One region of the Chromobacterium sphagni genome, then DNA from elsewhere that is predicted to be linked to it. Evidence: riboswitches for the same ligand, from Rfam matches in the RefSeq annotation. Region 1 holds a riboswitch; the other holds the start of a gene.

Evidence for each region. A riboswitch is a leader RNA that binds a small molecule or an ion and turns the genes downstream of it on or off. The one in region 1 is predicted to bind glycine.
Region 2: linked by a shared signal. The riboswitch ahead of BI347_RS19925 (trimeric intracellular cation channel family protein) and the one ahead of gcvT (glycine cleavage system aminomethyltransferase GcvT) in region 1 are both predicted to bind glycine.

What each region holds. Positions count from the first base shown of each region.
Region 1 covers NZ_MKCS01000001.1:1,359,739-1,371,678, forward strand. The annotation lists gene gluQRS (tRNA glutamyl-Q(34) synthetase GluQRS) at 1-374, shown strand, start outside; gene BI347_RS06540 (amino acid permease) at 676-2,007, shown strand; glycine riboswitch at 2,260-2,351, shown strand; glycine riboswitch at 2,366-2,464, shown strand; gene gcvT (glycine cleavage system aminomethyltransferase GcvT) at 2,506-3,594, shown strand; gene gcvH (glycine cleavage system protein GcvH) at 3,660-4,046, shown strand; gene gcvP (aminomethyl-transferring glycine dehydrogenase) at 4,196-7,048, shown strand; gene BI347_RS06560 (class I SAM-dependent methyltransferase) at 7,282-7,929, shown strand; gene BI347_RS06565 (putative bifunctional diguanylate cyclase/phosphodiesterase) at 8,186-10,174, shown strand; gene BI347_RS06570 (ABC transporter substrate-binding protein) at 10,290-11,873, shown strand.
Region 2 covers NZ_MKCS01000003.1:200,028-211,967, forward strand. The annotation lists gene ald (alanine dehydrogenase) at 1-295, opposite strand, end outside; gene BI347_RS19880 (cupin domain-containing protein) at 508-1,053, shown strand; gene BI347_RS19885 (VOC family protein) at 1,078-1,470, shown strand; gene BI347_RS19890 (aldehyde dehydrogenase) at 1,531-3,021, shown strand; gene BI347_RS19895 (substrate-binding periplasmic protein) at 3,188-4,036, shown strand; gene BI347_RS19900 (substrate-binding periplasmic protein) at 4,075-4,869, shown strand; gene BI347_RS19905 (FMN-dependent NADH-azoreductase) at 4,934-5,542, opposite strand; gene BI347_RS19910 (LysR substrate-binding domain-containing protein) at 5,651-6,592, shown strand; gene BI347_RS19915 (GNAT family N-acetyltransferase) at 6,636-7,175, shown strand; gene BI347_RS19920 (DUF3141 domain-containing protein) at 7,310-9,814, shown strand; glycine riboswitch at 9,886-9,972, shown strand; glycine riboswitch at 9,977-10,074, shown strand; gene BI347_RS19925 (trimeric intracellular cation channel family protein) at 10,229-10,843, shown strand; gene BI347_RS19930 (TIGR02117 family protein) at 10,899-11,660, shown strand; partial or broken gene BI347_RS23070 (IS5/IS1182 family transposase) at 11,865-11,940, opposite strand, start outside.

The DNA of each region.
Region 1 (11,940 bases):
GATTCTGGGCCTACCAGCTGGCGGTCGTGGTGGATGACGCCGATCAGGGCATCAACGACATCGTGCGCGGCGCCGATCTCCTGGTGTCCACGCCGCGCCAGCTGCAGGTGTACGACAGCCTGGGGCTGGCGCCGCCTGACTATTGCCATCTGCCGATGCTGACCAATGCCGCCGGAGAGAAGCTGTCCAAACAGACGCTGGCGCCGGCGATATGCGTGGACGACGCCGCCCGCCAGCTGCGCGCCGCGCTGACCTTGCTGGGCCACCCGCCGCCGCCGGAGTGCGGCAGTCTGGGTGAGCTGTGGCGCTGGGCTATCGCCAGCTGGTCCCTGAGCAGGGTGCCGCGCGGCCCGCTGGTCTTGTCCGACATATAAGGCCTTTCTTATTCTTTTGACATAAGCATTTGTCGCGGCACGATTTTTTTGTAAAAAAATCGGCAATGCGACATGTTTTTACGTCAAAACTGTGTTTTAATGCGCCCTTTTTTTCCGGCGCGGCGGTTGGCGCCCAGGCCGGCCGATGTCGAGAGATCGGCCAAGCAGCCAGGGCTGGGCTATCTTGAAGCCTGCAAGACAAGCCAGCCTAAGCCGTCGTTTTCCCCAATCATCCGCATGTTTGCGCCCGACTCTCGCGAGTCCGGCGCGGGATGCTTTCCGCCTCAACGGAGAATCTGGTTTGAGCGAAAACAGTTCCATCCAAAAGAAAGGCTCGCTCGGGGTCTGGATGTGCACCGCCTTGGTGGTGGGCAATATGATAGGTTCCGGCGTGTTCCTGCTGCCGGCGTCGCTGGCGCCGTTCGGCGGCATATCCATGCTGGGCTGGCTGCTGACTTCGTGCGGCGCGATCTGCCTGGCGCTGGTGTTCGCCCGCCTGTCGGCGATGCTGCCGCGCGAAGGCGGGCCGTATGCCTATATACATGCCGGTTTCGGCGACTTCGCCGGCTTCTGGATCGCCTGGGGCTACTGGATTGCGCTGTGGGCCGGAAATGCGGCGCTGGCGGTGGCCGCCACCAGCTATATGCAAGTGTTTTTCCCCATCCTGGGACACAGCGAGCCTTTGGCGGGAGCCTTCGCCATCAGCCTGATCTGGATCGTCACCTGGATCAACAGCCGCGGCGCGCGCAGCTCCGGGATGGTGGCGGTGGTGACCACGCTGCTCAAGCTGCTGCCGCTGGCGGCGGTGACCTTCATCGGCTTTTTCCATTTGAACGCGGATAATCTGGTGTTCAACCCGCATCACAAGCCTTTGATGTCGTCGTTGTCCGCGACCATGGCGCTGACGCTGTGGGCCTTCCTTGGCCTGGAGTCGGCCTCTGTGCCGGCCGGAGACGTGGTGGAGCCGGCCAAAACCATCCCGCGCGCCACCGTGATAGGCACGCTGCTGGCCACCCTGCTGTACATCCTGTCCACCGTGTCGCTGATGGGTCTGATGCCGGCCGACGTGCTGGCGGCTTCGCAGGCGCCGTTCGCCGACGCCGCCCGGCTGATGTGGGGCGATTGGGGCTATTGGGCGGTCGGTTTCGGCGCGGTGGTGTCCTGCTTCGGCGCGCTCAACGGCTGGAGCCTGATGCAGGCGCATGTGCCGGCGGCGGCGGCCAAGGACAAGCTGTTCCCCAGCCGTTTCGCGCGGCGCAACGCCGCGGGCGTGCCTATTTTCGGCCTAGTGCTGTCCAGCACCCTGGTGACCATTCTGATGGCCATCAAGTATGCCGGCGGCGACAGCGGCGTGAAAATCTTCGAATTCATCATCCTGCTGGCCACCGCCGCCACGCTGCTGCCATACGCCTTCTGCTCGATGGCGCTGATTGCCATCATGCTGATGCGCGGCAAGGCGTTTTCCAAGCGGGACTTTGTGGCGCCGGGCTTTTTCGCCGGGATAGGCTTTGTCTACTCGCTGTGGGCCTTGTACGGCTCCGGCGCGGATACCGTGATGTGGGGCATGCTGCTGTTGCTGCTGGGTCTGCCGGTGTATGTCTGGCAGCTGAAGGAGCGGCACGCCGCAGCCTGACGGCGCGATGGCTCACCGTAAAAGCGCAGCGTTCAGCGCTGCGCTTTTTTCATGGCAGGCCGCCGGCAGGTCCATAAGCATCTTGGCAGCGGCTGTTAGCGGATAGGCTGGTTTGACCGGTGAAATTTTCGCATCCGAATGGCAATTATTATTATTTTTGTAATATTCTTTTCTTATAAGAACAGAAAAACAAACTGTTTTACTTCGAAATAAACTCGGCTTGCCAAGCCGCCGCGACTGCTACCATAATCGCCGGGTCATACAGGAGAGAGCGGTCCTTGCGATCGCCGCCGAAGGCGCAAGTGCACCCGCAATCGCTCAGGCAAAAGGACTGTATCATCGGGCTGGCGGCTGCCGGCTTGCAGAATCTGGAGAGCGGCGTCCCCGTGGCGCCCACCGAAGGGGCTAACGGCTGATCCAGCCGGAAAATCTCAGGTGCAGGGACAGAGGGGTGTGGTTGATAGAGGAAACACACACCTGCAAGAGGACCACCGCACCATGACGGCCCCGAAACGTACCCCGCTGTTCGACGCCCACGTCGCCGCCGGCGCGAAGATGGTTGACTTCGCCGGTTGGGAAATGCCCATCCATTACGGTTCCCAGCTCAAGGAACACGAAATCGTCCGCAGCGACGCCGGCATGTTCGACGTCTCCCACATGACGGTGATAGACGTCACCGGCTCCGACGCCAAATCCTGGTTGCAAAAACTGATCGCCAACGACGTCGCCAAGCTCGGTTTCGAGGGCAAGGCGCTGTATTCCGGCATGCTCACGCCGGAAGGCACCGTCGTCGACGACCTGATCGTCTACCTCACTTCCTACGGCTACCGCATGGTGGTCAACGCCGGCACCACTGAAAAAGACTTGGCCTGGATGGACGCGCAGAAGGCCGGCTTCGACGTGGCGCTCAAGGTGCGCCGCGACCTCGCCATGCTGGCGGTGCAGGGTCCGGAGGCCATAGACAAGGTTTGCAGGATCAAGCCGGAACTGGCCGACGCCATCCGCGCGCTGAAAGTGTTCCAGGGCCTGCCGCAGGATGAATGGTTCTACGCCCGCACCGGCTATACCGGCGAGGACGGTCTGGAAATCATGGTCCCCGCCGATCAGGCCATCGCCTTCTTCAATCAGTTGCAAGCCGTTGACGTCGCGCCGATCGGTCTGGGCGCGCGCGACACGCTGCGCCTGGAGGCCGGCATGAACCTGTACGGCCACGACATGGACGAAACCGTATCGCCGCTGGAGGCCGGCATGGGTTGGACCATCGCCTGGGAGCCTAAGGAGCGCAAGTTCAACGGACGCGAGGCGCTGGAAGCGCAAAAGGCCAAGGGCGTGGCGATGAAGCAGGTGGGCCTGGTGCTCGAAGGCCGCGGCGTTTTGCGCGAAGGCCTGAAGGTGGTGGTGGAGGGCGTCGGCGAAGGCGTCATCACCAGCGGCACCTTCTCGCCCACGCTGAAGCACTCCATCGCGATCGCTCGGGTGCCCGCCGCCACCGGCGCCGCCGCCCAGGTGGATCTGCGCGGCACGCTGACCGATGTGCGCGTGGTGAAGATGCCCTTCGTGCGCAACGGCAAGAAAGTATTCGAATAATAGGGCGGCGTCCAAACGACGACCGCCATGACCATTGATCTGATCTTAAGCTGGAGAACTTCAAGATGAGCAACATCCCCGCCGAACTGAAATACGTCGAAAGCCACGAGTGGCTGCGCCTGGAAGCCGACGGCTCCGTAACCGTGGGCATCACCGAGCACGCGCAGGAGCTGCTGGGCGACATCGTTTTCGTAGAGCTGCCCAAGGTGGGCGCGCAACTGGCCCGCGATGAGCAGGCCGGGGTGGTTGAGTCGGTGAAGGCCGCGTCCGACGTGTACTGTCCGATCGCAGGCGAAATCCTGGCGGTGAACGAAGAGCTGGAAGGCGCGCCGGACCTGGCCAACAGCGAGCCTTACGGCGCCGGCTGGTTCTTCAAGCTCAAACCGGCCAATCCGGCCGATCTGGACGGCCTGATGGACGCAGCCGCCTACGCCAAGGAAATCGGCGCCTGATCGCTGAACCCGCCCTGCAGTCGCGAGACTCAGGGCGTTTTTTTTGGCCGCGAACCGTAAACGGCATGAACATCGATGGGCGAGCGCTGGCAGTTCTCGCCGACATCTGGGCATGGCGGGTTTCGCGGCAGCAATGGAAGGTCTTGAACATGTCGCTCTCCGAACTCTTCAATCGCAACGAATTCATCGCCCGCCACATCGGACCGTCCGACGACGAGCGCCAACAGATGCTGGCGGCCATCGGCGCGGCGTCCATCGACGCGCTGGTCGGCGAAACGCTGCCGGCCGACATCCGGCTGAACCGCGCGCTGGACCTGCCGCCGTCGCAGCCGGAGGCCGAGGCGCTGGCCGCGCTCAAGGCAGTTGCCGCCAAGAACGTGGTCAATAAATCCTTTATCGGTCTGGGCTACTACCCGGTGAAGACGCCGGCCGTCATCCTGCGCAATGTGCTGGAAAACCCCGGCTGGTATACCGCCTATACCCCGTACCAGGCCGAGATCGCCCAGGGCCGGCTGGAGGCGCTGCTCAATTTCCAGCAGATGGTGATAGACCTCAGCGGTCTGGAAATGGCCAACGCGTCCTTGCTGGACGAGGCCACCGCCGCCGCCGAGGCGATGGCGATGGCCGGCCGCGTGTCCAAGTCCAAGTCGCGCCGCTTCTTCGTCGACAGCCGCGTGCTGCCGCAAACCTATGATGTGATGTCCACCCGGGCCAAGTACTTCGGCTTCGAGCTGGTGCAGGGCCATCCGGAAGAAGCCGGCAACGGCGACTACTTCGGCGCGCTGTTCCAGTATCCGGGCGAGGCCGGCGACCTGATCGACCTCACCCCGCATATCGCGGCGGTCAAGGCCAAGGGCGGCATCGCCGCGGTGGCGGCTGACGTGATGGCGCTGGTGGCGCTGAAGTCTCCGGGCGAGATGGGCGCCGACATCGCGCTGGGCAATACCCAGCGCTTCGGCGTGCCTATGGGCTTCGGCGGCCCGCACGCCGCCTATTTCGCTTTCAAGGACGAGATGAAGCGCTCGGCGCCGGGCCGCATCATCGGAGTGTCGGTCGACGCCAAGGGCAAGACCGCGCTGCGGATGGCGCTGCAGACCCGCGAACAGCACATCCGCCGCGAGAAGGCCAATTCCAATATCTGCACCAGCCAGGTGTTGCTGGCCAATATGGCCAGCATGTATGCGGTGTATCACGGCGCGGAGGGCGTCAAGCGCATCGCCGCCCGCATTCACCGGCTGGCCGCCATTTTCGCCCACGCGGTGCGGGCCGCCGGCGGCAAGCTGGTGTTCGACCGCTTCTTCGACACGGTGCAGGTGGAGGCCGTCAAGGCCGACGCCATCTATGCCGCCGCCTTGGCCGCAGGCTACAACCTGCGTCGCGCCGGCAAGAATGTGCTGGGCGTGGCCTTCCATGAAGCCGCCAGCGAGGCGGACCTCGTCAAGCTGATCGAGCTGTTCACAGGCCAGAGCGCCGACATCGCCCAGCTTGACGCCGCCGCTCAGGACGCGATCCCGGCGGCGCTCAAGCGCGAGTCCGCGATCCTGACGCACCCGGTGTTCAATGTTCACCATAGCGAGCACGAGATGCTGCGCTATATGAAAAAGCTGGAAAACCGCGACCTGGCGATGAACCACTCGATGATCAGCTTGGGCAGCTGCACCATGAAGCTGAACGCCACCAGCGAGATGATTCCCGTCACCTGGCCGGAATTCGCCAATATGCACCCGTTCGCGCCGCGCGAGCAGACTGTGGGCTATCTGGAGATGATCGCCGGCCTGGAGACGCAGTTGCGCGCCATCACCGGCTTCGACATCATCTCGATGCAGCCCAACTCCGGCGCTCAGGGCGAGTACGCCGGCCTGTTGGCCATCAGCCGCTACCATGAGTCGCGCGGCGAGGCCCACCGCAACATCTGCCTGATTCCGCGCTCGGCCCACGGCACCAATCCGGCCACCGCGCAGATGATGAACATGCAGGTGGTGGTGGTGGACTGCGACGAGGCCGGCAATGTGGACGTGGCCGATCTCAAGGCGCGCGCCGAGCAGCATTCGGCCAATCTGGCGGCGCTGATGATCACCTATCCGTCCACCCACGGCGTGTTCGAGCAAGGCATCAAGCAGATCTGCGAGATCGTGCACCGCCACGGCGGCCAGGTGTACATGGACGGCGCCAACCTCAACGCCCAGGTGGGGCTGACCCGTCCGGCCGACATCGGTGCCGACGTGTCGCACATGAACCTGCACAAGACCTTCTGCATTCCGCACGGCGGCGGCGGCCCGGGCATGGGGCCGATAGGCCTGAAGGCGCATCTGGCGCCCTTCATCGCCAACCACGTGGTGACGCCGGTGCCGGGCGCCGAAGCCGGCCAGAGCGCGGTGTCCGCCGCGCCGTTCGGTTCCGCCTCCATCCTGCCCATCTCCTATATGTACATCGCGATGATGGGCGCGGAAGGCATGAAGCAGGCCACCGAGAATGCGCTGTTGTCAGCCAACTACTTGGCCACCCGTCTGGGCGAGCACTTCCCGGTGCTGTACACCGGCGCCAACGGCCGCGTCGCGCACGAGTGCATCATCGACCTGCGCCCGCTCAAGGCCGCCAGCGGCGTCACCGAGGTGGATGTGGCCAAGCGGCTGATGGACTACGGCTTCCACGCCCCCACCATGAGCTTCCCGGTGCCGGGCACGCTGATGATAGAGCCCACCGAGTCCGAGCCCAAAGCCGAGCTGGACCGCTTCGTCGCGGCGATGGCGGCCATCCGCCAGGAGATCGACCAGGTGCAGAGCGGCGCATGGCCGGCGGACAACAACCCGCTGGTAAACGCGCCGCACAGCAAGGCCGATATCGCGGGCGACTGGGACCGCCCGTACAGCCGCGAGCAAGGCTTGTTCCCGCTGCCATATGTACTGGAAAACAAGTTCTGGCCGAGCGTGAACCGCATCGACGACGTCTACGGCGACCGCAACCTGGTGTGCAGCTGCCCGAGCACCGACAGCTACGAATAAACCCGTTGCCCTAGGGCAACAGTTGAAAAGCGCCGCCCCGCAAGGCTTTCCGCCTGCGGGGCGGTTTCTTTTGCCGCCGGACAGGGGAGGGGGCTGCTAATTCTACTTAGTAAGAATATCTAAGCTGACACTATGTCCTATGCTGATTACTAAGCCATATAAGTGGTGGTACTTAGTCCGAATGATATGGAATGAGTGCCGGTTTTGTAAGCAAGAGCGAGTAGGGGCAGGAAATGGGTGCTGCTGATTTTGATGGCGTTTATCGCAATAATGGGTCGTTGTATGGAGACAAGCCGTCTCCCTTTCTGGTGCATTATCTGGAGAAGTACGCTGTAGAAGGACGTGGAACGGGGTTGGATCTGGGATGCGGGCAGGGGCGCAATGCCCTGTATTTGGCAAGCTGCGGGTTTGCGATGCATGGCGTCGACGCCTCGTCCGTGGCGGTTGCCCGCCTGGCGAGCCTGGCGGACGAGCGGCATCTGGATGTCAAAGGCAGGGTGGCCGACCTGTCCGCGGTGTCGATTGAGCCGCAACGCTATCACCTCATTGTGGCCAATACCTCGCTCGATCATCTGGACGAGGCGTCGGGGGCGCGGCTGGCGGTGGCGATGATGGCGGGTCTGGCGCCGGGGGGATACCTGTTCGTGTCGGTGTTCATGGTCAATGATCCGGGGTGCGCGGTGCATGGCGGGCAGGCTAGCGAGACCGCCGCCTACGTTCGGCACTATTACCGGCCGGACGAGTTGCGCCAGCAGTTCTCCGCGCTGGCGGTGCTGGCTTATCAGGAGGAGTATGCGCTGGATATCGGCCATGGCCAGCCGCACTATCACGGCATTGCCAGACTGTTTGCGCGCAAGGCGGCTGATTTGCAAGCCAACTGAGCCTGCCGCGGCAGTAAAAGGCAGAACGCGCCGCGTTCTGCTTTTTTTATTTCCGCGCGCAATCGCCGGCGCAAAGGAAACCCTGCGGTTCATAAACGAACGGGCGGAACCGTTGCCGGCCGATGGGCGCGGGCAAGGGCGCCGGCGCTAGAAAAGAGCGGGCGACGACCGTTTGCTTGCTACAATACCCGGCGCCGGCAGTGGCAGCTTTGGCTATTTTCTGATGAATAAATAAAAGGTTAACGGCGATATGCCGATGAAGAATCCAATCTCCTGGCAGGGGGGCAATCTGTCGATGCTGGAGGCCTTGAGCCTGCCGGTGTGGGTTTTCGATATTGATCAAAAATACGTGTTCTGGGCCAATCCGGCCGCGCTGCGGGTGTGGGGCGCGCATAGTCTGGAGGAACTGCAGCAGCGCGACATGTCGCTGGACATGTCGGTATCGGTGGCGCAGCGGCTTTGCCAGTATCAGCAGGACTTCGAGCGCGAAGACGCCAGCTTCGTCGAAAGCTGGACCCTGTATCCCAACGGCCTGCCTTGCGTGCTGAAAGTGGCGTTCCGCGGCATCCGGGTAGACGGGCGAATGATGATGTTCTGCGAGGCGCAGAATCATCTCACCGCCGATCCGGCCAGCTTGCGCAGCGCCGAGGCGCTGATGCACACCTCGGTGCTGATCACCCTGTACGACGCGGCCGGAAGGGCGCTGTACCGCAATCCATCGGCGCGCGCCCAGGTGGCGCACGCCAGCGAGGCCTGGCGCCAGCATTTCATCCACGACGGCGACTGGCAGGCGCTGCAGCAGGGCGTGGCGGCCAGCGGCGAGGCCAGGCGATCGGCCCAGGTGTGCACGCGGCTGGGTACGCGCTGGCACGAGATCGCGGTGCGGGCTTGCCGCGACGCGGTGTCCGGGCAGGACGCGCTGCTGGTCAGCGAGGTGGACATCACCGATCTGAAGCACGCTGAGGGGCGCGCCAATTTCCTGGCCAATCACGACATGCTGACCGGCCTGCCCAACCGCAATGGCATCCGCAGCGATTTCCTGCCTTATTTGCAGCAGGCGCTGCGCGACGGGCGCCAGGTGGCCTTGATGTTCATCGACCTGGACCGTTTCAAGAACGTCAACGACTCGTTGGGGCACGCCAGCGGCGATGAACTGCTGATCGGCATGGCTGCCCGCCTGACGAAGCTGCTGGGGCACGACGAGAAAGCGGCGCGGCTGGGCGGCGACGAATTCCTGGTGATGCTGGCCGCGCCTGAGGCGGCAGAACGCGCTGACGCGCTGGGCCGCGGCATTCTGCAGGCGCTGGGCATGCCGATCCGGCTGGGGGGCATGGACATCAGCGTGTCGGCGTCGATAGGCGTGAGCGTCTGCCGCGCCGGCATGCTGGACATCGAGCAGATGATGCGCCACGCTGACCTGGCGATGTACGCGGCCAAGGATGCCGGCCGCAACAACCTGATGTTCTTCACGCCGGCGCTTGAGGCGCGCACCCAGGCGCAGCTGGCGCTGGAAAGCGATATCCGGCGCGGCCTCGAAAACGGCGAGTTCATCGCCTATTTCCAGCCGCGCGTCGATGTCGCCAGCGGCAGTGTGGTCGGCGCCGAAGCGCTGGCGCGCTGGAACCACCCGCAACGCGGTGTGCTGAAACCGGACAGCTTCATCCAGGTGTGCGAGGACAGCGGACTGATCCTGGCCCTGGGCAGGCAGATCCTGGCGCAGGCTGCAGAGCAGCAGAGACGGTGGCGCGAGATGGGGCTGGACCTGATGGTGTCGGTCAATCTGTCTCCCTGCCAGTTTGTCGATCCGGCGCTGCCGGCGATGGTGGCGGGCGTGCTGGCTGGCAGCGGCTGCCAGGCCGAGCGCCTGGAGCTGGAGATCACCGAGTCCGTGTTGCTGGGGCATGACGATCAGACCATGTGCACCTTGCAGGCGCTGCGCGGCCAGGGCGTGCGCATCGCGGTCGACGATTTCGGCACCGGCTATTCCAATTTGGCCTATCTGCAGCGCTACCCGCTCAGTTCGCTGAAAATAGACCGTTCCTTCATCGCCGATCTCGACAGCACGCCGGCCATCGCCGAACTGATCATCACCATGTGCCGGATGCTGGAATTGAAAGTGGTGGCGGAGGGCGTGGAGACCTCGCGACAGCTGGAATGGCTGCGGCAGCGCGGCTGTCAGGAGTACCAGGGCTATCTGTGCAGCCCGGCGCTGGCCGCCGGCGAGTTTCACAAGCTGTTGTTGTGAGCGGACGCTCGCCTTATATCAATATGTAGATTAAGTCGTTGGTTTTTGCACCATATTGACTTACTCTAGTGCGATTCATGCTGCCGGCATTGACGGTGGCCGCAAGGAGAAAGTCATGAAAACCATCAACGCCCTATTGTTCGCGGCGTGGCTGCCGGCCTTGGCCGCGGCCGCCAAACCGCTTACCGTCTGCACCGACGCCAATCCGGAAGGCTTCGACGTGGTGCAGTACAACTCGCTGGTCACCACCAACGCGTCGGCCGACGTATTGATGGACCGGCTGGTGGAATACGATGCCGCCGCAGGCAAGCTGCAGGCCAGCCTGGTGCGCAGTTGGGAGGCGGGCGCGGATGGTCTGAGCTACACCTTCCATTTGCGCTCCGATGTCGGCTTTCACGCCACGGAATACTTCAAGCCCAGCCGCAAGCTGAACGCCGACGATGTGGTGTTCACTTTCGACCGCATGCTGAATCCTGACAATCCCTGGTACAAGACCGCGCCCACCGGCTACCCGCACGCGCAGGCGATGCAGTTTCCCAAGCTGATCAAGGCGGTGCGCAAGCTGGACGGGCAAACGGTGCGCTTCGAACTCAATTATCCGGAAGCCACCTTCCTGTCCAGCCTGACCATGGGCTTCGCTTCCATCTATTCCGCCGAGTACGCCAGCCAGTTGCTGGCCGCCGGCAAGACGGCCGATCTCAACAGCAAGCCCATCGGCACCGGCCCGTTCATCTTCAAGAGCTTCGCCAAGGACGCGCAGGTGCGCTATCTGCCCAATCCAGCCTATTTCGGCGCCAAGCCCAAGGTGTCGGCGCTGATCTACGCGATTACGCCGGACTCTTCGGTCCGGCTGCAGAAGCTGCGCGCCGGCGAATGCCAGATCGCGCTGTCGCCCAAGCCGCAAGATGTGTTGGCGGCGCAGGGCGACGGCAGGCTGCGGGTGCTGCAGACGCCGGCCTTCATGACGGCATTTGTCGCGTTCAACAGCCAGAAGAAGCCTTTGAGCAATCCGCTGGTGCGCCAGGCGATCAACCTGGCGTTCGACAAGGGCAGCTATCTGAAAGCGGTGTTCGGCAATACCGCCGTCGCCGCCAATCTGGTCTATCCGCCCAATACCTGGAGCTACGACAAGACCATCCGGCCTTATCCTTACGACCCGGCGCAGGCCAGGAAGCTGCTGGCCCAGGCGGGCTACCCCAACGGCTTCGACACCAGTATCTGGGTGCGTCCTGGCGGCAGCACGCTGAATCCCAACCCCAAGGCCGGGGCGGAGCTGCTGCAGGCCGATCTGGCCAAGGTGGGCATCCGGCTGCAGATCAAGGTGCTGGAGTGGGGCGAGCTGATCAAGCGCGGCAAGGCCGGCGAGCATGAGATGCTGTTCATGGGCTGGGCCGGTGACAACGGCGATCCGGATAATTTCCTTACTCCCCAGTTTTCCTGCTCGGCGGTGCAGTCGGGCACCAACTTCGCGCGCTATTGCGATGCGAAGCTGGACAAGCTGATAGCCGACGGCAAGAAGGCCAGCGATTTCAAGGCGCGCGCCAAGCTGTACCAGGCGGCGCAGAAGATCATCCACGACCAGGCGCTGTGGCTGCCGCTGGCGCATCCCACCGCCTTTGGCTTGGCGCGCAAGGAAGTCAGCGGCTATGCGGTAAACCCTTATGGCCGGGTCAGTTTTGCCGCGGTCGGCCTGAAATAGCGTGCGAGAGGCTGATGGACGGAGTCCATCAGTAATTAATGAAATAGAGTGGATTCTATCTTTTGTC
Region 2 (11,940 bases), on a different contig from region 1:
GCGCCAGATGCAGATAGGTGAACAGCACCTGGCCCGGCCGCAACAGCCGGCACTCCACCGGCTGCGGCTCCTTCACCTTGACTATCATCTCGGCGCGCTCGAACACTTCCTCCGCATTGGAGGCGATGGACGCCCCGGCCTGGATGTACTGCTCGTCGGTGAAGCCGATCGCCAGTCCGGCCTGGGTCTGCACCAGCACCTTGTGTCCGTTCGCCACCAGCTCGCGCACACCGGACGGCGTCAGACCCACTCGGTACTCGTGGTTCTTGATCTCCTTCGGAACGCCAATCAACATAGTCGCCTCCATCTAGTTTTGTTCATGGGCAAGCAAACAACATGCGTTTAAGAAAATTCACATTGCGCTTGCTCCTTCAAGCTGATTCTGACTATAAACCCTGACCGTTGCAAAGATATTCGATTTTGCGACGCAGCAAGCAGATTGACTCCCGCTCGCGGTACAATGCCTCAAATGTCTAAAATTATTAACATATTGATGGAGCAGCAAGCATGGACGTCGGCGCTAGGTTGAGAATGGTCAGAACCCGGTTTGGCTTGTCGCAAAGAGAGCTGGCCAAGCGCGCAGGCGTCACCAACGGCACCATCTCGCTGATCGAGCAGAACCGCGTCAGCCCTTCGGTCAGTTCGCTGAAGAAAGTGCTGGAAGGCCTGCCCATCACGCTGGCGGAATTCTTCACCTTCGACGCCGCGCCGCAGCAGCCGCGGGTGTTCTACCAGGCGGACGAACTGCCCAATCTGGGCAACGCGGAAATCAATCTGATGCTGGTGGGCACCGGCCACGACAAGCGCGACATCGCCATCCTGCGCGAACGCTACCAGCCCGGCGCCGACACCGGCCCCGACATGCTGGTGCACGAGGGCCAGGAAGGCGGTGTCATCATCCGCGGCAGCATAGAGGTGACGGTAGGCAACGAAAGCCGGGTGCTGGGCCCGGGCGACGCCTACTACTTCGACAGCAAGCTGCCGCACCGTTTCCGCAACGTCGGCGACGACATCTGCGAGATGGTCAGCGCCAGCTCGCCGCCGACATTCTGAATCCGCCCCACTCCGGAGATGACAATGAAACTGGGCTACACCATCGTCTACGTTCCCGATGTCGCCGCCTCGCTGCGCTTCTTCGCACAAGCCTTTGGCCTCAGGCAGAAGTTCCTGCACGAGTCCGGCATGTACGGCGAACTGGACACCGGCGACACCACGCTGTCCTTCGCCAGCCACGAGCTGGCCGCGATGAACCTCCCCGCCGGCCATGTGCGCGCCAGCGACACCGCCCAGCCCCTGGGAATGGAAATCGGCCTGGTCACCGACCAGGTGGAAGCCGCCCACCGGCGCGCGCTGGAATGCGGCGCGCAAGAACTGGCGGCTCCGGCGCAAAAACCGTGGGGACAGGTGGTTTCCTACCTGCGCAGCCCCGACGGCGCGCTGATCGAACTTTGCAGCCCCCATGCTGCCTGATTTCCGGCTGGACTCAGCCGCTGTAACCGCAAGCAGTATCCACATCAAGAGGAGTAAGCCATGTCCCGCAGTACGCATGCCGACTGGAAACAACTTGCTGCAGAACTGAAAATAGAAGGCCGCGCCTTCATCGACGGCGCCTATCGGCATGCCGCCGACGAGCGCCGCTTCGATTGCGTCAACCCGGCCACCGGCGCCAAACTGGCCGATATCGCCCATAGCGGCGAAGCCGACGTCAACGCCGCGGTCAAGGCCGCGCGCCGGGCTTTCGATTCCGGCGTCTGGTCCGGCCTCGCGCCGCTCAAGCGCGGCGGCATCCTCAAGCGCTTCGCCGCGCTGATCCGCGAACACGCCGACGAATTGGCGCTGCTGGAAACGCTGGACGCCGGCAAGCCGATCGGCGACACCACCAGCGTGGACGTTCCCGCCTCAGCCTATTGCGTGGAATGGTATGCCGAGGCGATAGACAAGGTTGGCGGCGAAGTGGCGCCGGTCGATCCCAAGCTCGTCGGCCTGGTGACGCGCGAGCCGGTGGGCGTGGTGGCCGCGGTGGTGCCGTGGAACTTCCCCATCCTGATGGCCAGTTGGAAGTTCGGCCCGGCGCTGGCGGCCGGCAACGCCGTCATCGTCAAGCCCTCGGAGAAATCGCCGCTCACCGCCATCCGCGTGGCCGCGCTGGCCAAGGCAGCCGGCATTCCCGACGGCATCTTCCAGGTGCTGCCCGGCCCCGGCGAAGTCGGCAAGGCGCTGGCGCTGCACATGGGCGTGGACTGCGTGGCTTTCACCGGCTCCACCGCGGTGGGCAAGCTGATCGCCGGCTATGCCGCCCAGTCCAATCTGAAGCGGGTATGGCTTGAGCTGGGCGGCAAGTCGCCGAACATCATCCTGCCGGACTGCCCGGATCTGGAGCACGCGGCGCGCAGCGCGGCCGGCGCCATCTTCTACAATATGGGCGAAGTCTGCACCGCCGGTTCCCGCGTGCTGGTGCACAGCGCCATCAAGGACCGTTTCCTCACGGAACTGCAAAAAGCCGCCTCCAGCTACTACCCGGGCGACCCGCTGGACCCGGCCACCAGCATGGGCGCCATCGTCGACGGCATCCAATACAAGAAAGTGCTGGGCTACATCGACAAGGGCCTGAGCGAAGGCGCCAACCTGCTGCTGGGCGGTAAGGCCGCGCACGCCGACAAGGGCCTGTTCATCGAGCCGACGGTATTCGACTGCCCGCGCCCCGATCTCGCCATCTGCCGCGAAGAAATTTTCGGACCGGTGCTGTCGGTGATCACCTTCGACGACGTGGAAGACGCCATCCGCATCGCCAACGACAGCGAATACGGCTTGGCGGCGGCGGTATGGACCGCCAACGTCAGCACCGCCCACCAGATCTCGCGCCGGCTGCGCGCCGGCACGGTGTGGGTGAATTGCTACGACGAAGGCGGCGACATGAACTTCCCCTTCGGCGGCTACAAGCAGTCCGGCAACGGCCGCGACAAATCGCTGCACGCGCTGGAAAAATACAGCGAGCTGAAAAGCACGCTGATCAAGCTGTAAGCGCCACCCCGGCCCGGTTCAAACCGGGCCGGTGGCCTGCCGCGACAGATGGCCGACAGACCTCTCGCTTCCCTCCCGGCAAATCCACACCTGACACCACGCAGCGCAATCAAACAGCGCGGCAGCCTTGGCTATAGTGAAACGATGATCTCGTCCGGGAAAGTCCATGCGCGTTACCATAGCCCCCCCGAATCGCCTCTTGCGATTCCGCGCCGCCTGGCTGGCCTGCCTGCTGCTGACGCCGACGGCCAACCTGGCCGCAGCCAACCCGGCCGCAGCCAACCCGGCCTGCCCCAACGGCCCGCTCAGGGTCGGCTACTACAAGATCGGCGCCGCCTATCGCGACGGCAAAGGCTATGACGTGGATCTGGTGCACGAACTGGCGCAGCGTCTGCACTGCCAGATAGGCAGCGAAATGGAGCTTCCCCGCCTGCGGGCCTTGAAGATGCTGGAGAACGGCCTGCTGGATGTCGGCCCGTCCACCATCGCCACCCCCGAGCGCAAGGCTTATGCCTGGATATATCCTTACAATCACACCAAGAATCTGGTGCTGCTGTACCACGCCACCCAGGCGCGCACGCTGGCCGACCTCCGCGCGGATCCGGCTCTGCGCTGGGGCGCCATTCGAGGCTACCGCCACGGCCCGGCCCAGGACAAGCTGCTGGCCGACCTGGCCGCGCAGCACAAGGTGGTGATTGCCGAGGACGAAGACGATCTTTACAAGATGCTGAGCAGCGGCGTAGTCACCGCCGCCTTTGCCCAGCCGCTCAGCTACGGCCGCTGGCTGCGCGACCCTCTGGCCGCCCGGCAGATCACCATACTCGACCTGTTTCCCGAGGCCGACATGGTCGCCAGCGGCCTCGCGCTGAGCAAAAGCCGCTTCAGCCAGGAGGCGGCGGAGAAATGGCATCAGGAACTGGTGAAGATGTACCAGGACGGCAGCCTGTACGCCATCATGCAACGCTTCCTCAACGAAGGCGCCGCCAAGCAGATGATGCGGCTGCCCATTAATTGATCCGCCGGACCAGGCTGTCCGGCGCCACGGAGCGAAACATGAAATGGCTAGCAGGCTGCGCGTTGTTGCTGATGCTGCCCACCGCATGGGCCGCCCCCAACGCCGCATGCCCGCAAGGGCCGCTGGTCATCGCCTATTACGACTTCGGCGTGGCCTACCACAAAGGCAAGGGCTACGATCCGGAAATCATCCACGAGCTGGCGCGGCGGCTGAATTGCCCCATCCAGAACGAGAGCGACTACCCCCGCCCGCGGGTGCTGAAGCTGCTGGAAATCGGCCAGGCCGACATCGGCACCTCGACGCTGATCACGCCGGAACGCAAACGCTACCTGTGGCTGCTCACCTACCACCACAGCAAGAACATGGTGCTGCTGCATCGCGGCGTGCAGGCATCCTCGCTGCCCGAGCTGCTGCAGCTGCCCAATCTGCGCTGGGGCATGATACGCGGCTACCGCCACAGCCCGGCCCAGGATAAACTGCTGGAAGACTTGGTGCAGCAGCACAAAGTGGTGATGGCGGAAAACGAGGACGATCTGTACAAGATGGTGTGCAGCGGCGTAGTCACCGCCGCCTTCGGCCATCCGGTCAGCTACGACCCCTGGCTGCAAAGCCATCAGGCCAGCCAGCAGGTCACCGTGCACGACTTCTTTCCGGATACGGAAACCATCTCAGGCGGCCTCGCGCTGAGCAAGGCGCGCTTCAGCCAGGAGGCGGCCGCGCGCTGGAACGACGAAATCATCCGCATGTACCATGATGGCTCGTTGCGGGCGATCATGCGCCGCCACCTGAGCGAAACCAGCGTCGAGCATGCCCTCAGGCTGCCGCTGGACTAAGATCGGGCCGACATGGAAAAGCCCCGGACTTTTGCGGGGCTTTGGCGTTTTCCTCCAGCCGGAATCACAGCGCCAGCTTGGCGATGGCTTCCTTGGCCAGGTGGATCGAGGTGGCGCGCTTGTCCGGCCCCATGCCGATGGCTTCGGCGCGGACGATTTCCACATCGATCACGCCCAGGAAGCCCAGCACCTTCACCAGAAAGTCCTCCTGAAAATCCATCAAACTGCCCTGCTCGCCGCTGTGCACGCCGCCGCGGCCCGAAACCAGCACCACCTTCTTGTTCGGCACCAGGCCCACCGGGCCGTTTTCGCTGTATTTGAAGGTGCGGCCGGCTACCGCTACGCGGTCGATCCAGCTCTTCAGCTGCGAAGGAATGGAGAAGTTGTACATCGGTGCGCCGATTATCAGCACGTCGGCGGCGATGAATTCTTCGATCAACTGATCGTTCAGCGCGCTTTCGCTGCGCTGCGTCGCGGTCCAGTCCGCCTCGGCGACGAAGCGCGCGCCGACGATCTCGCCGGACAGGTGGGCAATGGGGTTGGCGGCGAGGTCACGGTAGGTGGTTTCAACATCGGCGTGGCGCTGGCGCAGCGTATTGGCGACGACGGCGGACAGCTCGCGGGTAACGGAATTGTCGGCCAGGATGCTGGAATCGAGATGGAGCAGTTTCATTTGGCAGTCTTTCAATGTCAGGGGGGAATGACTGCATGATAGGCAGGTGCAACAATTCCGAATAGACTACTAAAATTGGAAACATTGTTCTACCAGCGGGACAATAAAATGCAAGACTTGAACGACCTGTTGTATTTCGCCAAGGTGGTCGAGCACGGCGGCTTCATGGCCGCCGGCCGGGTGCTGGGCATTCCCAAATCGCGCTTGTCGCGGCGGGTGGCCGAACTGGAACACCGGCTGGGCGTGCGCCTGCTGCAGCGGACCACCCGCCGGCTGGCCCTGACCGAAATCGGCAGCCAGTACTATCAGCACTGCCAGGCAATGCTGGCGGAAGCCGAAGCCGCCAACGAGACCGTGCTGCAAAGCAGCGCCGAACCGCGCGGCCTGATCCGCGTCAGTTGCCCCGAGCTATTGTCCAAAACCATGCTGAGCGCGGCAGTGCCGCGTTTCCTGGCGCGTTACCCGCAGGTGCGCATTGCGCTGGACTCCACCAACCGCAGGGTGGACCTGATCGAGGAAGGCGTGGACGTGGCGATCCGGGTGCGCAATGTGATCGAGGACAGCGCCAGCCTGGTGGTGCGGCGGCTGGGTAAGAGCCGGGTGATCCTGGTCGCCAGCCCCTCCTTCATCGAACAGCATGGCGAACCGCAAACCCCGGAGCGGCTGGCCGCATTGCCGGCGCTGACCATGAGCCGGCCCGACAGCCGCGGCCAGTGGATGCTGCTGGACAATGTCGGCCAAAGCTACACCATACACATCGACACGCCCAGGCTGATGACCGACGACATGATCGTGCTGCTGGAGGCCGCCATCGCCGGACTGGGCATCACCGCTCTGCCGCGCAATGTCTGTCATCAGGCGCTGGCTGACGGCAAGCTGCGCCACATCCTGCCGCAATACGATTTTCCCTGGGGCATCCTGCACGCCGCCTTTCCCACCCGCCGCGGCCTGTCGCCGGCGGTGCGCGCCTTCATCGACTTCATCAGCCAGGAATTGATCAGCGAAGAGATTGCCGGCGACTGGGGGCGCAGCGACATTCGCCCGGCATGACAATTGCTTCACCCCCGGTTTCCCGCACCGGATGGTTGAAAACATGTTCACGCTGCGCCCGCTGGCCGAAACCGACTCCCTGGAACAACTGACCGCGCTGCTGCACCGCGCCTACGCTCAGCTGGCCTCAATGGGCCTGCGCTACACCGCGGTGGACCAGAGCGTGGCCGTGACCCGCCGCCGCATCGCCGGCGGCCACTGCCTGCTGGCATGGCGCGGGAATGCGCTGGCCGGCACCATCACGGTGCATCATCCGCTGCCGGCCTCGCCCTGCCCGCAATTCCGCCAGCCGGATGGCGCGGTGCTGATGCAGTTCGGCGTCGATCCCGTCTGGCAAGGCTGCGGCCTGGGCTCCCTGCTGATGGACGCCGCCGAAGCCTGGGCCCGCAGCCAGGGCTATCTGCGCATCCGCCTGGACACCGCCAAACCCGCGTCCCATCTGGTGGAGCGCTACGGCAAGCGCGGCTACCGCGTCGAGGCCCCGCTGCAATGGCCGGACAAAGCCTACGCCAGCGTGGTGATGGTCAAGGAACTGGAAACGGCCGCAGCGACTCGAACTCCTGTTTGCGCCGCAACAAATTGATGGCTGCGCGCCACAGACCAGGCTCAGACCATCCGCTTTTATTGCATTGCAGCATCAAGCGAGTACAGTGGCGTCCATGGCCTTGTCATCGGCCGCCACGCCTGTCTCCATCTTTTCCAAAGCAAGGGGTTGCAATGTGGTCAGCTACTGCAGTTCAAGGCGGGACTCCCCCGTTCGCACAACCGCTGTTTGATTACTGGCTGGACGCCTGCCAGCGCGGCATCCTGTACTGGGACGTGCTCTACCAGCGCGGCGCCACTTACCTGGAACACTGTGAGAGCGGCAAGCCGCCGGTGCTGGTGTTCGACCACAAGATCATCCAGGACGGGCGCGAACTGCCCGATCCGGCCAATTACGCGCTGGCGGCCATCGCGCCGCCGCCCAGTTGCCCGCCCACCAACCCGGCCCTGCGTCCCTTCGTGGTGATAGACCCGCGCGCCGGCCACGGCCCGGGCATAGGCGGCTTCAAAATGGACAGCGAAATCGGCATCGCGCTGCAACAAGGCCACCCCTGCTACTTCGTGATGTTCTTCCCACAGCCCGAGCCCGGCCAGACCATAGAAAGCGTCAGCAAGGCCGAAGGCGCCTTCCTCAAGCGTGTCAACGAGCTGCACCCCGACTCCGACGGCAAACCCTTCGTCATTGGCAACTGCCAGGGCGGCTGGGCGCTGGCGATGCTGGCCGCGGTGGCGCCGGAACTGGTGGGCCCCATCCTGCTGGCCGGATCGCCGCTGTCCTACTGGGCCGGCGTCCGCGGCAAAAATCCGATGCGCTACGCCGGCGGGCTGAACGGCGGCACCTGGACCGCGTCGCTGGCCGGCGATCTGGGCAACGGCCACTTCGACGGGGCCCACCTGGTCAACAACTTCGAAAAACTGGACCCGGCCAACACCCTGTGGAAGAAGTCTTACAACCTTTACTCCAAGGTGGATACCGAACCGCAACGCTATCTGGACTTCGAGCGCTGGTGGGGCGGCCATTACCTGCTCAACAAGGTAGAGATGGAGTGGATCGCCCAGAAACTGTTCGTCGGCAACGATCTGGTCCACGGCAAGATCGCCAGCCATGATGGCAAGGTGCGGGTGGACATGCGCAACATCCGCTCGCCCATCGTGGTGTTCGCCTCCTGGGGCGACAACATCACCCCGCCGCAACAGGCGCTGAACTGGATCGCCGACCTCTACGACAGCGTCGAGGACATCCGCGACAACGAACAGACCATCGTCTACGCACTGCACAGCAAGGTGGGACACCTGGGCATCTTCGTGTCCGCCGGCATCGCCAACAAGGAACACAGCGAATTCGCCAGCGCGCTGGACCTGATAGACGTGCTGGCCCCCGGCCTGTATGAAGCCATCATCGAAGACATCGCGCCGGACGCGCCCGGCCAGGAATACATAGAAGGTCGCTACATCATCCGCTTCGAAGCGCGCGACGTGCCCGACATCCTGGCACTGGACGACGGCCGCGACGACGAACGCGCCTTCGAGGTGGTGAAGCGGGTGTCGGAGATCAACCAGGGCGTGTACGACCGCTACCTCTCCCCCGCGCTGCGCGCCATCGGCAACGAAGCCAGCGCCCGCCTGCTGCGCGAGCTCCACCCGGCCCGGCTGGAACGCACGCTGATCTCTCCGAAGAATCCCTGGCTGTGGTGGCTGCCCGGCCTCGCCGCCCAAGTGCGCGAACAACGCCGGCCAGTGGCGGAAAGCAACCCGCTGTGGCAATGGCAGGAGCAGCTCTCCCATTTCATCGCCCAGTCGCTGGACCAATACCGCGACCTGCGCGATGCCACCCAGGAGCAACTGTTCCGCGCCGTCTACGAGTCGCCGCAGCTGGCTACCCTGGTCGGCGTGCGGCCAGCCAGCGAGCCGCGCAAGCACGTGCTGGCCTGGGAAAGCCGCGAGCTAGCGCGCCTGAAGCGCGAGGCGCTGGACCCCAGCTTTGAGCAGGGCACGCTGGCCGACGGCTTCGTCCGGCTGCTGCTGTACGTCAGCATCGGCATGGGCGTGGTGGATGAGCGGCCGTTCAACGCCATCCGCCGCGTGATGCGCGACGTGCGCCACGAATACCCGCTGACGCTGATGCAGCTCAAGGACATCGTCCGCCACCAGATATTCTTGGTGCGACTGGATGCGCCGCGCGCGCTGCAGGGCTTGACCCTGCTGCTACCTGACCCGCACCGCCGCCATCAGGCGTGGATGCTGGCGCGCGACCTGCTGTCATTGCGCGGCGCCATACCTCCGGAACATCAGGCACGGCTGGACGAAGTAGCGCAAGTGTTGCAGTTGGAAATCAACGGGCAAGCCAGGGCCGAACCGCCCGCCGCGCCTGCGATCCAGCTATTGCCCAAACCCGCTGCCGCCAAGCCATCGGCAAAACCCGCAACCACCTCCGCTCCAGCGGTCAAGCCCAAATCCGGCAAACCTGCCGCCACGCGTCAGACCGCGAAAACCGCGCCGGAAAACAGACCGACAGCCCAAGCCGCGGTGAAGTCGGAGGAAGCCAAGCCAGTTGTCGCGGCCAAGCCGGCCAGCGCGCGAAAAGCGCCGGCCAAGGCCAATGGCCAGGTGCCGGGAGAGGCCGCGCCGGCCAAAACCGGCAAGACAAGTCCCCGCGCCAAACCGCAAGCCAAATCCTGACCGAGCACAGCCGGGGCGCAAACGCGCCCCGGTGCTGCCGTTGACTATTCCAATAGCAAAAGCTAATATAGTGACTCTCTGCGGGAGAGAGGGGCCACGCCCCCGCCGAAGACGCAAGCTCCCATAATCGCTCAGGCAAGCCGTACCGCAGTGTTTCATTGATTCAAGCCGATTGGAGAGAGGCTGCCGCGAGCAGCCCACCGAAGGGGCAAGTGGCCAAAGGCCATGCAACTCTCAGGTAAAAGGACAAGGGGAGAGGCTGTTCCGTAGCCCGGAATCCACCCAGGAGTCTGCCTTGTCCCGCTCTTCATCCAGCGGCGCGCCCGACGTTTTCCGGCGCCCTGCACTCGTTCCGTTCCCGCTTCCCCGTCTGCCGGCCCCTCCGGCGCGCAACTGCCGCAATCGTGTGAAATCATGCTGACCCTGATCTATCTCATCGCCATCACCGCCGAAGCGATGACCGGCGCCCTGGCCGCCGGCCGCCGCAATATGGATATTTTTGGTGTGACCGTCATCGCCTTCCTCACAGCCCTCGGCGGTGGCACCGTGCGCGACATCGTGCTGGGCCGCTACCCGATAGGCTGGACCCAACATCCGGAATACGTGCTGCTGGTAGTGGCCGGCGGCATCGCCGCAGTGCTGGCCGCCCGCTTCATGCGCCACCTGAACCGGCTGTTTCTGGTGCTGGACGCATTGGGCCTGGTGGCCTTCACCATCATCGGCTGCGATGTGGCGCTAGGCATGCACTACCATCCGGTGATCGTGGTGATGGCTGGCATGATCACCGGCATCGCCGGCGGCATCCTGCGCGACGTGCTGTGCAACCGCGTGCCCATCGTGTTCCGCCGCGAGTTGTACGCCAGCGTGTCGCTGCTGGTGGCCATGCTCTATCTGGGCCTGAATCTGCTGAACGTGCCGCACGACTACAATATCGCCGCCAGCTTCGCTTTTGGCCTGGCCCTGCGCCTGACCGCGTTATGGCGCGAATGGCAGCTGCCGGTCTTCGCCTATAGGCACGACCACCATTGAGCCACCCGACACCCCGCCCCGCGGGGTGTTTTGTTATGGCGCGGATTGCGCTGCCTTGTCGCCACCGGGGAGGAGTGCGATCATCCGCCATCCATCTTCCCTTCGCGGAACCATGAGCCAAGAGCATCCACGCCCCGCAAGCCGCCTCCGATTCCTGGCACCTCTCGCTCTGACAGGCCTGTTGGCCATGCCTGCGGCCTACCTGCAGGCCGCGCTGGCGCTCGGCCTGCTGCCAGCCAACCGCGACTGGCAAGCGCCAGCTGCGGGCATCCCCATTTACCTGGACAGCAACGGCGTGCATACCGGCCTGGTGCTGCCTATGCGAAACAGCCAGATGGACTGGAGCGCGCGGTTTCCGCCGCGGCAGATTCTTCGCGCCGACCGCTTTGCGGCCTCTCCTTACATCGCCATAGGCTGGGGCAGCCGCACCTTCTTTCTGCAAACGCAGACCTGGGCCGACCTGACGCCAGGCAAAGCCCTGGCGGCGCTGGCTTCAGACGACAGCGTGCTACACGTGGAATATCAGCCCCAACCCAGCGAAAGCGCCAATACGCGCAAAATGCTGCTCACCCCGGGCCAATACGCAAAGCTGGTGGATTTCATTTCCCAAAGCATGCCCATCGACGCCGACGGAAAACCTTTGTGGCTCAAGGATTACCACTATGACGGCAATGACGCCTTTTATCAGGCCAACGGCAACTACAACCCATTGATGACCTGCAATCAATGGACGCGCAACGCGCTGAACGCCGCCGGCGTGCGCACGGCTTTATGGTCCCCTTTTGGTCAGGCTTTGCTCTGGCATGCGGGCAGCTAGAGCCTCCTCGGAGACCCACGACAGCGCCACACACCTGTCCTTTTATTTAGGTACAAAAACACTGTCAGACAATCGATTGCAACTCAAGCACTCCTTCCTTTCAAAATGACGGTTTCCGCTTAATAGCCAATCGATGCCCTCTATCCGAGGGGCTTTGTTGCATAACCCCGCCCAAGAACGTGCGTCTCCTTGTCCAGAGCGAATTCAGTTCATCGCTGCCACCGCCACGGTCTTCGGGCGGCCCAGAGCGGTAAAATGGTTCAAAAACGCCGCGCGCACT